Regions from separate parts of the Bradyrhizobium sp. USDA 4474 genome, predicted to be linked through region 1. Evidence: predicted binding sites of a transcription regulator. Region 1 holds the regulator's gene; each other region holds the start of a gene.

Region 1 (3,823 bases):
GCGGCCATGGAAAGCGCCTTCGAAGGTGACGATGCGATAGCGCTCGGGATGGCCCTTGGAGAAGTGATGATGGCGGACCAGCTTGATCACGCCCTCCAGCGCCTCGGCGCCGGAATTACAGAAGAACACGAAGTCGGCAAAACTCTCGTTGCACAGACGCGCGGCGAGCTTCTCGCCATCCGGGCTCTGGAACAGGTTCGACATGTGCCAGAGCTTGGTGGCCTGCTCCTGCAGCGCCTTGACCAGCGCGGGATGGGCATGTCCGAGCGCATTCACGGCGACGCCCGAGGTGAAATCGAGATACCGATCGCCATTGGTTGCGATCAACCAAACGCCTTCACCGCGCTCAAAACCGAGATCGGCCCTGGCGAAAACGGGGAGCAAATGCGGCGCTGCGCTGTTAGTCATGACGGCCACTTGAATGTTGCGGACGGTGTGGGCGTGCATTGCGCAACGCACCATTGACCAGCCTGAAAACGAAACGTGCCGCCTTTTAAGGGCGGCACGCGTCACCATTTTAGGCCTGGTGAAACGGGTGTCAATGCCGCCCGAACGCCTCGCGACATGCTGAATCCGTAGTCTTGCGGTGGCGATTTTGCGGGATATTCGCCACGGAACATGTGGAAGCGAGTCGCCGGACTCTTGCGCGTGAGTCACGCCATATTGTAGCGTTCGGCTTGTCAGATACGACATCTCGTGCAGCGGTTCTGATCCCAAAAGTCCTCTTGTACCGGCGTAAACGTTCGGGCGTCTGATTGCGCCCGGCGAGCCTTAAGGGATTCTGGCGGCACGGGTTTTTCGAAGCTTACGCATTCGTCGTGCGGCCCCGCAGATGGCGGCGCGCGGTGAAGGAAAGGGTGCCATGACCGTTTTGACTTGGTCCGACGATCGCGTCGAACAGCTGAAAAAGCTCTGGGAGGCCGGACTTTCGGCCAGCCAGATTGCCGCTGAGCTTGGGAATGTCACCCGCAACGCCGTGATCGGCAAGGTACACAGGCTCGGCCTGTCCGGCCGCGCCAAGAGCCCGTCTTCGGCAGCTCCCCGGCCGCGCAAGGCGCGTCCCGCGCAGCACATGATGCGCGTGAGCCGCCCGATCTCGCGGGGCAACACCGCACTCGCCCAGGCCTTCGAGGTCGAGGTCGAGGCTGAACCTGTGACCTTCGACAACGTGGTGCCGATGAGCCAGCGGCTGTCGCTGCTCGAATTGAACGAGGCCACCTGCCACTGGCCGGTCGGCGATCCCTCGAGCGCGGACTTCTTCTTCTGCGGCGGCAAGGCGCTCTCCGGCCTGCCCTATTGCGCCCAGCACTCGCGGGTCGCGTATCAGCCGGCGGCCGATCGTCGCCGCGCGCCGGCGAAGCCGGGTCCGCGCTGAGCATGGCTCCAGACGACAGCGTCCCGGTACCTGCGACGATCGAGACATAAAAAAGCGCGCCCCAGGGCGCGCTTTTTATTTTGCTTGCATGTCACCGTGCTCAGGCCTGCTCGGCCTTCGCGAAGCGGTCGTCGAGCGCGTAGCCGGCGCCACGGACGGTGCGGATCGGGTCCTGCTCGCGGCCGAGATTGAGGAGCTTGCGCAGGCGGCCGATATGCACGTCGACGGTCCGCTCGTCGATGTAGATGTCGCGGCCCCAGACGCTGTCGAGCAACTGCTCGCGCGAGAACACGCGGCCGGGATGCTCCAGGAAGAACTCCAGCAGGCGATATTCGGTCGGGCCGAGGTCGATCGGCCGGCCCGAGCGCGCCACGCGACGCTTTTCGCGGTCGAGCTCGATGTCGCCGAAAGCCAGCACGGTTGCGAGCCGCTCGGGGCTTGCACGCCGCAGCAGTCCTTTCACCCGCGCCAACAGCTCAGGCACGGAGAACGGCTTGACGATGTAATCGTCGGCGCCGGTGGCGAGGCCGCGCACCCGCTCGCTCTCCTCGCCGCGCGCGGTGAGCATGATGATCGGCAGCTGCTTGGTGTCGGACCGCGTCCGCAACCGGCGGCACAGCTCGATACCGGACAGGCCCGGCAGCATCCAGTCGAGCACGATCAGATCGGGAATGTGCTCCTTGAGACGGGTGTCGGCGTCGTCGCCGCGCATCACCGTCTCGACGTCATAACCGTCGCCTTCGAGATTGTAGCGAAGCAGCTCGGTGAGAGCTTCTTCGTCTTCAACCACCATAATGCGTGCGCCCATGGGGTCGTCGCTCCTTGAGGATTCAGGTGTTGGGGACGGTGGTTGCGAAGGTCGTCATGTCGCCCTTCGGTCGCTTGTCGGTGATGGCCTGGCCTTCGATCATGTAGAACACGGTCTCGGCAATGTTGGTGGCGTGGTCGCCGATCCGCTCGATGTTCTTGGCGCAGAACATCAGATGGATGCAGAACGAGATGTTGCGCGGATCCTCCATCATGTAGGTGAGGAGCTCGCGGAACAGCGAGGTGCAGATGGCGTCGACCTCCTCGTCGCCCTTCCACACCACCATCGCCGCCGGCAGATCATGCGCGGCATAGGCATCCAGCACCGACTTGACCTGTTGCTGCACGAGGTCGGTCATGTGCTCGAGGCCACGGAACAGCTTGAGCGGATGGAAATCCGTCTCAAGCGCCGCGACGCGTTTGCCCATGTTCTTGGCGAGGTCGCCGATCCGCTCGAGATCGGTCGCGACGCGCATGGCGCCGACGATCTCGCGCAGATCGATCGCCATCGGCTGGCGGCGGGCGATGGTGAGCACGGCGTGCTCCTCGATCCGCCTTTGAAGCGCGTCGATCTCGGCGTCGGTGATGACCACGCGCTGGCCGAGCGCGACGTCGCGACGGATCAGCGCGTCGACGGAATCGACGATCATCCGCTCGGCGAGGCCGCCCATTTCCGCGACCGACCGGGTGAGCTCCTGGAGGTCGGTATCGAAAGCCTTTGCGGTATGTTCAGAACCCATGTCCTGTCTCCTCAGCCGAACCGGCCGGTAATGTAATCCTGCGTGCGCCGGTCGGTCGGCGACGTGAAGATCTTGCTGGTGTCGTCGAACTCGATCAACTCGCCGAGATACATGAAGGCGGTCTTGTCGGAGACGCGCGCCGCCTGCTGCATGTTGTGGGTGACGATCGCGATCGTGTAATTCTCGGACAGTTCCTGGATCAGCTCCTCGACCTTGGCGGTCGAGATCGGGTCGAGCGCCGAGCAGGGCTCGTCGAACAGGATCACCTCGGGCCGCACGGCGACGGTGCGCGCGATGCAGAGACGCTGCTGCTGGCCGCCGGAGAGCGAGAGGCCGGATGCATTGAGCTTGTCCTTGACCTCGTTCCACAGCGCGCCGCCGCGCAGCGCCTTCTCGACGCGGTCGTCCATCTCGGACTTCGGGATCTTCTCGTAGAGACGGATGCCGAAGGCGATGTTCTCGTAGATCGTCATCGGAAACGGCGTCGGCTTCTGGAACACCATGCCGACGCGCGCGCGCAACAGATTGAGGTCCAGCCCGGGATCGAGGATGTTGGTCTGGTCGAGCATCAGCTGGCCGGTGACGCGCTGGCCGGGATAGAGGTCGTACATCCGGTTGAAGATGCGCAGCAGGGTCGACTTGCCGCAGCCCGACGGGCCGATGAAGGCCGTGACGCGGTTGGTGCCGAGCGCCAGATTGATGTTCTTCAGCGCGTGGTGCTCGCCGTAATAGAAGTTGAGATTGCGCACCGTCACCTTCGCCGGAGCTTCGGGCAGCGGCTGCTGGGCATGCGGGAGCCCGCCGGAGGCGCTCATCGATACGGAAAGGTCACTCATTTTGCGGTCCTCTCGGCGCCAAGAATGCGCGCGCCAATGTTCAGGGCAAGCACGGTCAACGTAAT
Region 2 (3,823 bases), 1.1 Mb from region 1:
CGGCATGATGATGATGCCGCCCGATCCCGGCTCGTCGCTGCCGCTTTATCTGAAAGCGCTGGGCGAGACGCTGTCGATCGCGCTGCTCGGCACCACGCTGGCCGCACTGATGGCGCTGCCGGTCAGCCTGATTGCGGCGCGTAATATCGTGCCTGAAATGGTCCGCTTCCCGGTGCGGCGGTTCCTCGATTCGATCCGCGGCGTCGACACCCTGATCTGGGCGCTGGTCTGGATCAACGTCGTCGGGCTCGGCCCGTTCGCCGGCGTGCTCGCGATCGCGGTGTCGGATTTCGGCGCCTTCGGCAAGCTGTTCTCGGAGGCGATCGAAGGCGCCGACCAGAAGCAGGTCGAGGGCATCCGTGCCTCCGGCGGCGGCGTGCTGCACGAGATCCGCTTCGGTTTGATGCCGCAGGTGCTGCCTGTCATCGCCGGCCAGGTGCTCTACTTCATCGAGTCCAACACGCGCTCGGCAACCATCATCGGCATCGTCGGCGCCGGCGGCATCGGCCTCCAGCTCGCCGAGCAGATCCGCGTGCTGGAATGGCAGAAGGTATCCTTCCTGATCCTGATGATCCTGGTCGCAGTCGCCGCGATCGATTTCATCTCGGGCAAGCTGCGCTTTGCGATCATTGGGCGGGCCGTAGCCTGAGCCTTCCCTACGGCTCCACCAGAAACTCCACCCGCTCGGCTGCAAACCGCGAGTGCTTGGTCAGCAGCGGCTTGCCGCCGAGATCGAGATCCGTCGCATCGACCACCAGGATCGGCCGCCCCAACGGCAGATCGAGCCGCGCGGCGTCGGTCGCGTCCACGATGCCGGCCGTGATCCTCGTGGCGCCGCGGCGGTAGTCGCTGATACCGTAATGCTCGAGCATCTTCGTCATCGAGCGCGTGGCGGCAAACACCGTGCCGGCGTCGGGAAACCACTCTGCCGACAGCCAGGTGGTGGAGACGCAGATCGGCCTGCGATCGGCGAGGCGGATGGCTTCGATCCTGACCAGCGGCGCGCCTGTCTTCAATCCGAGTTCCCGCGCGAGCTCCCGCGTTGCGACATCCTCCGACGCCTCGATCATCCTTCCATGCGGCTCGCGGCCGTCGGCGCCGACGATCTCCGAGAAGCGCGTGCGCGAGCGCAGGGGATAAGCGAGCTTCTGCGCCTCGACATAGGTTCCGCTGCCGCGCTCGGCACGCACGATGCCGCGTTCGGCGAGCGCCGCCAGCGCGCGCCGCACGGTGTGGCGGTTGACGCGATAGGTTTCGGCGATCTCCATCTCGCCCGGCAGCTTGTCGCCTATGGCAAGACGGCCGTCGGCGATGCCGCGCTCGATGCCGTCGGCAACGAGGCGCCACAGCGCGACGCCTGAAGAGGCGGTGTCCTGCATGCTCATGTCGGCGATCAGCCTAGCCCGAAAATCACACGTTTGTCACGAAACGGTCATGGCGTTTCCGTATCAAGTTGTCTAGTATCATAGACAACTTGAGTTCGACAAGAGTCGGTGGATTCGGTGACCCAGCACAACACCCAGCAAGCCCAGCGCCAGGCCGCCATGGCTGTGCTGGCGCATGCGGAGGCGGGCGAGATCGCCGCCCGCCTGCGCATGATCTCCTTGCCCGGCCATCAGGAGTTACGCGCGCCGGAGAACGGCCTGGTGATGTTGCGCGGCCGGATCGGTGGGGATGGCGCGCCGTTCAATCTCGGCGAGGCGACGGTGTCGCGCGCCGCCGTGCGGCTTGCGAGCGGCGAGGTCGGCTTCGGCTACACGCTCGGGCGCGATGGCGAGAAGGCGCGGCTGATCGCGCTGTGCGACGCGCTGGTGCAGTCGCGCGATTTTGGCGCGGCCGTCGAGCGCGACGTTATCGCGCCGCTGCGCGAGCAGCTTATGACGAGACGCAGGCGCGCGGCGGAAGAGACCGCTGCGACGAAGGTTGATTTCTACACCATGGTGCGCGGTGAAGGGTGAGGCCATGACCACGATTGCGGAACTGCCGCCGGGGTTCGCCGACAAGGTTTTGTCGGCGCAATCGACCTTTCGCTCGGTCATGGATGCGATGGCGCGGCCGGGCTCGGTCCAGCGCATCCTGCCGATGGCCGGAACACCTGAGACGATGATGCGTGGCACCGCCGCGATCGCGCTGACGCTGTTCGATCATGACACGCCGCTCTGGCTCGATGCTCGGATGGCGGAAAGCCCCGACGTCCTGAAATGGCTCAAGTTCCACAGCGGTGCGCCGGTGGTGCAGGATGCCTCGATCGCGGCGTTCGCTCTGATCAGTGACGGCGGTGCGTTGCCCCCGTTCGAGCGCTTCGCGCTCGGCACCAACGAATATCCTGACCGTTCGACCACGGTGATCATCCAGGTCGAAAGCCTGGACCGAGGACCGGGCTTCGAGCTGCGTGGCCCCGGCATTGACGGTGCCGCGACGCTTCAGGCCACGATCAAGCCCCCCGACCTGTTCGAACGTCTTCGTTGCAACGAAACCCTGTTTCCGCGTGGCATCGACGTGCTTCTGGTCGCCGATGATGCCGTGGCTGCGATCCCGCGCACCACGCGAGTCCTGGGCAAGGGAGGCTAGAGGCATGTATGTCGCAGTCAAGGGTGGCGAACGCGCCATCGAGAACGCTCATCGCCTGCTCGCCAATGCCAGGCGCGGCGACCAAAGCGTTGCGGAAGTCACGCTCGACCAGATCTCTGAGCAGCTTGGGCTCGCCGTCGATCGCGTCATGAGCGAAGGTTCGCTCTATGACCGCGAGCTCGCAGCGCTCGCGATCAAGCAGGCCCGTGGCGACCTGATCGAGGCGATCTTCCTGGTTCGCGCCTTCCGCGCCACCTTGCCGCGCTTGGGCGCCAGCGAACCGGTCGACACCGGCGCGATGAGGGTGCAGCGGCGGGTGTCGTCGACCTTCAAGGACATTCCCGGCGGTCAGATCCTCGGCCCCACCTTCGACTATACGCATCGCCTGCTCGATCCCTCGCTCGCCGGCGGCTTCGTGCCGGAAGCGCCGGCCCTGGCCGAGGCCTCGACGGCGCCGACGCCGCGCGTGACCGACATTCTCGGTCGTGACGGGCTGATCGAGACTTCGCCGCAGGCCGAAGACGGCGCCAGCGTCGGTGATCTCACCCGCGAGCCGCTGAACTTTCCGGCGGACCGCGATCTGCGCCTGCAAAATCTAGCGCGTGGGGACGAAGGCTTTCTGCTGGCGATGGGCTACTCCACCCAGCGTGGCTATGGCCGCAACCATCCCTTTGCCGGTGAGATCCGCTTCGGCGAGGTCGAGGTCGAATTCGCAGCAGAGGACGTCGGCTTCGCCGTGCCGCTCGGTTCGATCGAGCTGACCGAGTGCCAGATGGTCAACCAGTTCAAGGGCTCGGCGAACGAAGCGCCGTGCTTCACCCGCGGCTATGGCCTGGCCTTCGGCCAGAGCGAGCGCAAGACCATGTCGATGGCACTGGTCGACCGCGCGCTGCGTGCCCGCGAGCTCGGCGAAGAGGTCGGAGCTCCGGCGCAAGATGAAGAATTCATCATGTCGCATTCGGACAACGTCCAGGCGACCGGTTTCGTCGAGCATCTGAAGCTGCCGCATTATGTCGACTTCCAATCCGAGCTCGGCCTGTTGCGCAAGCTGCGCAAGGAATTCGCCGAAGCTTCTGCCGAAGCCAATGCGGCCGATGCCATGAAGGAGGCCGCGGAATGAACGCGCCCGCCTACAATTTCGCCTATCTCGACGAGCAGACCAAGCGGATGATCCGCCGTGCGATCCTCAAGGCGATCGCGATTCCCGGCTATCAGGTGCCGTTCGCCAGCCGCGAAATGCCGATGCCCTATG
Region 3 (3,823 bases), 550 kb from region 1:
TCAGGATGCTGGAGACGGCCGACGTCCTGATCGAGAATTTCAAGCCGGGCACGCTGGAGAAATGGGGCATCGGCAACGATGTGCTCAGCCAGAAATTCCCGCGCCTCGTGCATTGCCGGATCTGCGGCTTCGGCGCCGACGGCCCGCGCGGCGGCAATCCCGGCTATGATGCCATCATCCAGGCCATGACCGGCATGATCGCCGCCACCGGCTCGCAAGAGAGCGGCCCGATGCGGATCGGCGTGCCCTTGGTCGACATCACCACCGGGCTCTATGCCGCAATCGGCATCCTGATGGCGCTGTCGGAGCGGCAGCGCTCGGGCAAAGGCCAGTTCCTGGAGACGACGCTGTACGAAACGGGCCTTGCCATCATGCATCCGCACACCGCGAATTATTTCATGCATGGCAAGCCGCCCTCGCTCACGGGCAACGAGCATCCCAACCTCGTGCCTTACGCGATCTTCCCGACCAAGACCGACGACATCTTCATCGGCGTCGGCAATGACGGCACGTTCCGCAAGCTCTGTAAGGAGATCGGCAAGGTGGAGCTCGGCACCGATCCGCGCTTCGCCCGCAACAAGGACCGCATCGCCAATCGCGAGGCGCTGCGCGCCGAGCTTGCCGCCGTGTTCAGCCAGCACGAGGCCGAGCCGCTGTGCAATCGCCTGCTCGCGGCCGGCCTGCCCGCGGGTCCCGTGCAGAGGATCGACCAGGCGTTGACCAACCCGCACACGATCGCGCGCGGCGATGTCATCGAGAAGGACTGGTACAAGGGCGTGGCTTCGCCGATCCGGCTCGATCGCAGCAAGCCGAGCCTGCGCCGCCTGCCGCCGAAATTCAGCGAGCACGCCCGGGAGGTGCTGGCCGAGTTCGGCTACTCAAAGGCAGAGATCGGCGCGATGGTCGAGAAGGGCACGGTCTGCGGGTCCGAGCGCAAGCGCTGAGTGGTGCGCTCCCTCTCCCGCGCGCGGGAGAGGGTCTCGCCGCAGCGGGACATTCCCTTGAGGAGAAAGCCCTCACCCAGCGCTTCGCACCGACCTCTCCCGCAAGCGGGAGAGGTTTTCGAGCTGCTCGATTTCGACTCACGTCATCCAATGCCGCAGTGCGGCGCATGCACGCATGTGCACTGCGAACGGAGGAGGCTGCCCATCCGCCTCTTCGCCTATTTGATGGCTTCCCTTCTGCAGCGCTTGCCGCTTTCGTTTCGGCCGCTTACACAGTCATGTGAACGTCATGTGGCGCTGCTAGCGCAAGCGCTTGTTTTTGACGCCTGAGGGAGGTTTTCTAGATGGCTCTTCGACATTTTGGAGCGGCTGCCGCATTTGCAGTCACGGTTGGCATGGGCGTCTCGCCGGCGCTTGCCGTCACTGAAATCCAGTGGTGGCACGCCATGACCGGCGCGAACAACGACGTCATCGTCAAGCTCGCCAATGACTTCAATGCATCGCAGAGCGACTACAAGGTCATCCCGACGTACAAGGGCAGCTACCCTGATACGATGAACGCCGGCATCGCGGCATTCCGCGCGGGCAACGCCCCGCACATCATGCAGGTGTTCGAAGTCGGCACCGCGACCATGATGGCTGCGACCGGTGCAGTGAAGCCGGTCTACAAGCTGATGGCCGACGCCGGCGAGAAATTCGATCCCAAGATCTACCTGCCGGCGATCACCGGCTACTACTCGACCTCGAAGGGCGAGATGCTGTCATTCCCCTTCAACTCGTCGTCGACAGTCATGTGGGTCAACCTGGACGAACTCAAGAAGGCCAATGTCGAGATCCCGAAGACCTGGCCTGAGACCTTCGAGGCGGCCAAGAAGCTGCACGACAACGGCCATCCGACCTGCGGGTTCTCGAACGCGTGGGTCACCTGGGTCAATCTCGAGCAGCTGTCGGCCTGGCACAACGTGCCGCTCGCCAGCAAGGCCAATGGCCTTGACGGCTTCGACACCGTGCTGAAGTTCAACGGGCCGGTCCAGATCAGGCATCTGGAGAAACTGATCGAGCTGCAGAAGGACAAGACCTATGACTATGCCGGGCGCACCAACACCGGCGAAGGCCGCTTCACCTCCGGCGAGTGCCCGATCTTCCTGAGCTCCTCGTCCTTGTTCGCCAACATCAAGGCGCAGGCCAAGTTCAACTTCACGGCCGCGCCGATGCCCTATTATCTCGACGTCAAGGACGCACCGCAGAACTCCATCATCGGCGGCGCTTCGCTCTGGATCATGGGCGGCAAATCGGCCGACGAATACAAGGGCGTGGCGAAATTCCTGACCTTCCTGTCGGACACCGATCGCCAGGTCTGGATACACAAGGCCTCGGGCTATCTCCCGATCACCAAGGCGGCCTATGAGAAGGCCAAGGCCGAAGGTTTCTACAAGGACCAGCCCTATCTCGAGACGCCGCTGCTCGAGCTGACCAACAAGGAGCCGACCGAGAACTCCCGCGGCCTGCGGCTCGGCAACATGGTGCAGCTTCGCGATGTCTGGGCGGAAGAGATCGAGCAGGCGCTCGCCGGCAAGAAGACCGCCAAGCAGGCGCTGGACGCCGCCGTCGAGCGCGGCAACACGATGCTGCGCCAGTTCGAAAAGACCGCCGTCAAGTGAGGCGATGAGTGGCGGGCCGGGACGCCGGCCTGCCACTCGGCTCAGATCATGCAAAAGCAAGCCATTTTCAAATCAAAGCTATTGCCCTACGTGCTGGTTGCCCCGCAACTCGCCGTCGTCCTGATTTTCTTCTATTGGCCGGCGCTGCAAGCGGTAATGCAGTCCTTCCTGCTGCAGGATGCCTTCGGTCTATCAACGAGCTTCGTCTGGTTCGATAATTACATCGAGCTGTTCAAGGACCCCGCCTATTTCGAGTCCATCGTCCGGACCTTCTTCTTCTCGTTCGCGATCGCGGTGTCGTCGCTGTCGTTTGCGCTGCTGCTCGCCGTCATGGCGGACAAGCCGCTGCGCGGTGTGATGCTCTACCGCACGCTGCTCATCTGGCCCTACGCGGTGGCGCCGCCGGTCGTCGGCGTGCTCTGGATCTTCATGCTGCATCCCTCGCTCGGCGTGATCTCGCGTTATCTGCGCGCCGCCGGGATTGACTGGAATCCGCTCCTCGACGGCAATCAGGCTGCGGCGCTAATCATCGTCGCCGCGGCCTGGAAGCAGATCTCCTATAATTTCCTGTTCTTCCTCGCCGGGCTGCAGGCCATCCCGAAGAGCGTGTTCGAGGCCGCCGCAATCGACGGTGCGCGCCCGATGCGGCGGTTCTGGACCGTGACATTTCCGCTGCTGTCGCCAACCATCTTCTTCCTGCTCGTCGTCAACATCGTCTACGCCTTCTTCGACACCTTCGGCATCATCGACACCATGACCCGCGGCGGCCCCGGCACGTCGACGGTGACGCTGGTCTACAAGGTCTACTCCGACGGCCTGCTCGGCGGAAATCTCGGCAGCTCGGCGGCCCAATCGGTGATCCTGATGATCCTGGTCATCGTGCTCACGGGAATCCAGTTCCGCTTCGTCGAACGCAAGGTGACCTACTGATGGTCGAGCAGGAGGGCTTTCGACGCTACGTCGCTCACGTCATCCTCTGGATCGGGATCGCGATCGTCGCATTCCCCGTGTACATCGCGATCGTCGCCTCGACCCAGGACAACGCGCTGATCGCCAACGGGCAGATGTCGCTGCTGCCCGGCGGCCATTTCTTCGAGGTGTACTACCAAACCATCTTCGTCGGCACGAGCGGCTCGACCCGCGAGCCCGTGGCCAACATGATGCTGAACTCGCTGATCATGGCGCTCCTGATCGCGGTCGGCAAGATCGCGATCTCGA
Region 4 (3,823 bases), 2.9 Mb from region 1:
TCGGGCACCAAGGAGGCGCCCATCATCACCGCGAAGGTGCCTGACGGTGCGATGCGCGCCATGGGGGCGCGGATCGATCAGTCCTTGCCCGTCGGCAATGAGGGCGCGGGCGTCGTCATCAAGACCGGCGCGTCGGATGCCGCGAAGGCGCTGATGGGCAAGACGGTCGCGATGATCGGCGGCGCCATGTACGCGCAGTACCGCACCCTGAAGGCGCGGGACTGCCAGCCGCTGCCCGAGGGCACGACGGCGGCGGAGGGCGCGTCCTGGTTCGTCAACCCGCTCACCGCGCTCGGCATGACCGAGACGATGCGGCGCGAAGGCCACAAGGCGCTCGTGCACACCGCGGCCGCGTCCAATCTCGGCCAGATGCTGAACAAGATCTGCATCAAGGACGGCATCGGGCTCGTGAACATCGTGCGCAGCCAGGAGCAGGCGGAGATCCTGAAGAGGATCGGCGCGAAGCATGTCGTCGATTCCAGCAAGCCTGATTTCCTCGACGATCTCACCAATGCCTTGGTCGAGACCGGCGCCACCATCGCCTTCGATGCCATCGGCGGCGGCAAGCTCGCCGGCGACATCCTCAACTGCATGGAAGTCGCGATCAACAAGACCGCGAAGGAATACAGCCGTTACGGCTCCAGCGTGCACAAGCAGGTCTATGTCTATGGCGCGCTCGATACGCACCCCATCGAACTGCCGCGCGGCTTCGGCATGGCCTGGGGTGTCGGCGGCTGGCTGCTCACTCCGTTCCTGCAGAAGATCGGACCCGCCGACATCGGGCGGCTGCGCCAGCGCGTCGTGAGCGAACTGAAGACGACATTTGCCAGCCACTACACCAAGGTGGTGTCGCTTCAGGAGGCGCTCGATCCCGCCAACATCGCAGTGTACGCCAAACGTGCCACCGGCGAGAAATTTCTCATCAATCCAAATAAATCGTCGTGATCTGCAGCCGCAGGTGGACGCCCGGCCATACGGCCGGCCACACATCGTTCGCGGTCGCTTCGGGCTGACAAGAAAGCCCTCATCCGTTTGCAGTGAGAGGGCCGCCGCGTGGCGGCCCATTGTGTTGGCCGACGATCTGCTTTCGCGAAACGCAGCGTTTCCAAATCGGAGCGGTTCATGCACTTGCATCCAATGGTGCGGATCGCTTAAGTGCCGCGCGGCACTTCCCCCTCGAGGGTTCAAGGAAAACCAAGGATAATCTGATGGCCTACAACATCGTCGTGATCGCCGGCAGCCTGCGCAAGGACAGCTTCTCGCTGAAGATCGCCAACGCGCTCGCAAAGCTTGCGCCTGATTCACTCAAGCTCGAGGTCGTCACTCCCGCCGGCATCTCGTTCTTCAACCAGGACCTCGAGGGCGCGCCGCCCGCCGACTGGCTGGCCTTCCGCGAAAAGCTCCAGAAGTCCGACGGCGTCATCTTCGTCACGCCGGAATACAACCGCGCCATCCCGGGTGTGCTGAAGAATGCCATCGATGTCGCCTCGCGCCCCTATGGCAAGAGCTCATTCAACGGCAAGCCGGTCGGCATCGTCTCCAACTCGCCGGGCCCGCTCGGTGGCGTCAGCGCCGCCAAGACGCTCCAGAACATCCTGCCTGGGATCGCCGGCCCGATCATGCAGCAGCCCGAGACCTACCTGAACGCGGTCGGCGACGCCTTTGACGCCGAAGGCAACCTGACCAAGGATTCGCTGAAGGGCGTGCTCCAGGCGTACGTCGACGCTTTTGCGGCGCACGTGGCCAAACACCACGGCTGAGGCCGCTCGAGCCTGCGTCATGCCCGACAAGCCCCCGGGCATGACGATTGGCGGCGCGGGCAGGGGCAAATTAGCACTGCCTTAACCAAGCTGGCCCATCTTGCCAAAATGGTCTCCCGCGCGCGCCTCAAATCGATCCTGACCGGTCTCGCCCTCTACGCGATGGCGGCCGCGATCGTCGGCTATTTCGGCGTCAACGCCTATACCGGCAAATACGGCCTCAATGCCCGCCAGGAACTCGACCAGGAGATCATCGCGTTGACCAGCGAGCTTGCCCAGCTCAAGCGCGAGCGCGCCCGCAACGAGCAGCGCGTCTCGCTGTTGCGCACGGAAAAGATCGACCCCGACATGCTGGACGAGCGGGCCCGGTTCCAGCTCGACTACGTCAATCCGCATGATCTCGTTCGGATGATCCCGCAGAACTGAGCGCTGCGACACCAACGTCACGACGGCGCGACGAAGGTCGGCGCATTCGCTTTGTGCATTGCTTGTGTCGAATGGGCCGCCGTCATCCGTCTGTTAGAGAAATGCGACAAGACGACAGCCCCGATCGCGACGACGCGATGCCAGGCACAGACGGAGACGCGGCCATGACGAACAATCCCTTGCAGCGGAAGATCCATGTCGGAGCGCGCCTCGGCGCTGTGGCGCTGGCCTTGCTTTTGCCGTCGATGGCCTTGGCGCAGGCGGCGCCTTCAGGTGCAAAACCCTTCCTGACCGTCGATGGCAAGGCACCGCTGATCCTCGGTCATCGTGGCGTGCCCGGCCTGGTGCCGGAAGAAACCGAGCCGTCGTATGACCTCGCAGCCGCGCTCGGGACCGACGCGCTCGAGGAGGATTTGCACCTCACCAAGGATTGCGTCCTGGTTGCGCGCCACAATCCATGGCTGAGCGATAACACCAACATTGCCGAAGTGGCGAAGACCAATCCGGCGGTCGCGGCGCGCAAGCGCACGGTCCCCGGTGTGCGTGTCAAGGCGCCTGCGGCTACAGGCACACCGGCCGACTACCTCGTCGATCTCACCGATCCCGCTGATCCCAAATCGGTGCTGAAGTCATTGATCGTCGATGGCGAAGATCACACCGACGACTGGTCGATCACCGACTTCACCATGGCCGAGCTGAAGCAATGGATCGGCGGTACCACTTATGATGCCGCCAACGAGCGGCCCAAGGTCTTCAACGGCAAATTCCCCGTGATCAGCTTCCAGGACATTCTGGACATCGCGAAGGCCAGGAGCAAGGAGACCGGGCGCTCCATCCTGGTCTATCCGGAAACCAAGAACCCGACCTGGAATAATGCCCAGGCCATCGCAAACGGCTGCGGCGCACCGGGCAGCCATCCGCTCGAGGATGCGCTGATCAAGATCATTGGGGATAACGGCCTCAACAGCAAGGATGCTCCGATCCTGGTCCAGAGCTTCGAGCCCGGCAGCCTGAAGTATATGCGCAGCCATGGTCTTCAGACCCGGCAGGTCCAGCTCATCGACGGTAACGGCATCGATTTCAAAACCGGCAAGGTGCTGCTCGACAACATCACCAATTCGCGTCCGTTCGACTGGACGGTTTCAGGCGACGCGCGCCTTTACGATGCGATGCTGACGCCCGAGGGGCTTGCCGAGATCAAGACCTATGCCGACGGCATCGGCCCGTGGAAGGCCTATATCGTTCCGCTCAAGGTCGCGCCGTGGAAGGATACCAATGCCGACGGCACGCCCTATAGGGGATCGACGCCGGACGCTTCGACGCAGGAGGCAACCAGCCTGATCGCCGACGCGCACAAGCTCGGCCTGTTCGTGCATGTCTTCACGTTCCGAAACGAGAAGAAATATCTGGCGGCCGATTATCACGCCGATCCGGCCCTGGAATATCTCAGATTCTTCCGTCTCGGTGTCGACGGCGTCTTCACTGATTTCACGCCCACTGGCGTTGCCGCCCGCGCGGCGTATCAGCGCGAGTTGGGCTGGTAAATCCGGCAATACGAATCGGACATCGCGCGGGGCACGGCGCCCCGAGATATGCGTGTCCGATCTCGTTGCCTCATCTGCATGCAGAGCTTCCTT

The links. Region 1 encodes PhoB, which activates phosphate uptake and scavenging genes when phosphate is short. Its sites were predicted from a motif close to TGTCATNNANCTGTCAT; they were not measured.
Region 2: the regulator PhoB is predicted to act here: its motif matches at 1,420-1,436, upstream of phnF (phosphonate metabolism transcriptional regulator PhnF).
Region 3: the regulator PhoB is predicted to act here: its motif matches at 1,219-1,235, upstream of ugpB (sn-glycerol-3-phosphate ABC transporter substrate-binding protein UgpB).
Region 4: the regulator PhoB is predicted to act here: its motif matches at 2,267-2,283, upstream of ACVW16_RS01955 (glycerophosphodiester phosphodiesterase family protein).

What each region holds. Positions count from the first base shown of each region.
Region 1 covers NZ_JBSRZJ010000002.1:2,931,555-2,935,377, forward strand. The annotation lists gene ACVW16_RS15710 (acetylornithine transaminase) at 1-408, opposite strand, end outside; gene ACVW16_RS15715 (GcrA family cell cycle regulator) at 863-1,375, shown strand; gene phoB (phosphate regulon transcriptional regulator PhoB) at 1,476-2,183, opposite strand; gene phoU (phosphate signaling complex protein PhoU) at 2,206-2,922, opposite strand; gene pstB (phosphate ABC transporter ATP-binding protein PstB) at 2,934-3,758, opposite strand; gene pstA (phosphate ABC transporter permease PstA) at 3,755-3,823, opposite strand, start outside.
Region 2 covers NZ_JBSRZJ010000002.1:3,997,729-4,001,551, forward strand. The annotation lists gene phnE (phosphonate ABC transporter, permease protein PhnE) at 1-649, shown strand, start outside; gene phnF (phosphonate metabolism transcriptional regulator PhnF) at 657-1,385, opposite strand; gene phnG (phosphonate C-P lyase system protein PhnG) at 1,494-1,958, shown strand; gene phnH (phosphonate C-P lyase system protein PhnH) at 1,963-2,571, shown strand; gene ACVW16_RS20780 (carbon-phosphorus lyase complex subunit PhnI) at 2,576-3,691, shown strand; gene ACVW16_RS20785 (alpha-D-ribose 1-methylphosphonate 5-phosphate C-P-lyase PhnJ) at 3,688-3,823, shown strand, end outside.
Region 3 covers NZ_JBSRZJ010000002.1:3,478,780-3,482,602, reverse strand. The annotation lists gene ACVW16_RS18370 (CaiB/BaiF CoA transferase family protein) at 1-944, shown strand, start outside; gene ugpB (sn-glycerol-3-phosphate ABC transporter substrate-binding protein UgpB) at 1,289-2,605, shown strand; gene ugpA (sn-glycerol-3-phosphate ABC transporter permease UgpA) at 2,654-3,535, shown strand; gene ugpE (sn-glycerol-3-phosphate ABC transporter permease UgpE) at 3,535-3,823, shown strand, end outside.
Region 4 covers NZ_JBSRZJ010000002.1:58,989-62,811, reverse strand. The annotation lists gene ACVW16_RS01970 (zinc-binding dehydrogenase) at 1-945, shown strand, start outside; gene ACVW16_RS01965 (NADPH-dependent FMN reductase) at 1,209-1,760, shown strand; gene ACVW16_RS01960 (FtsB family cell division protein) at 1,869-2,186, shown strand; gene ACVW16_RS01955 (glycerophosphodiester phosphodiesterase family protein) at 2,351-3,730, shown strand.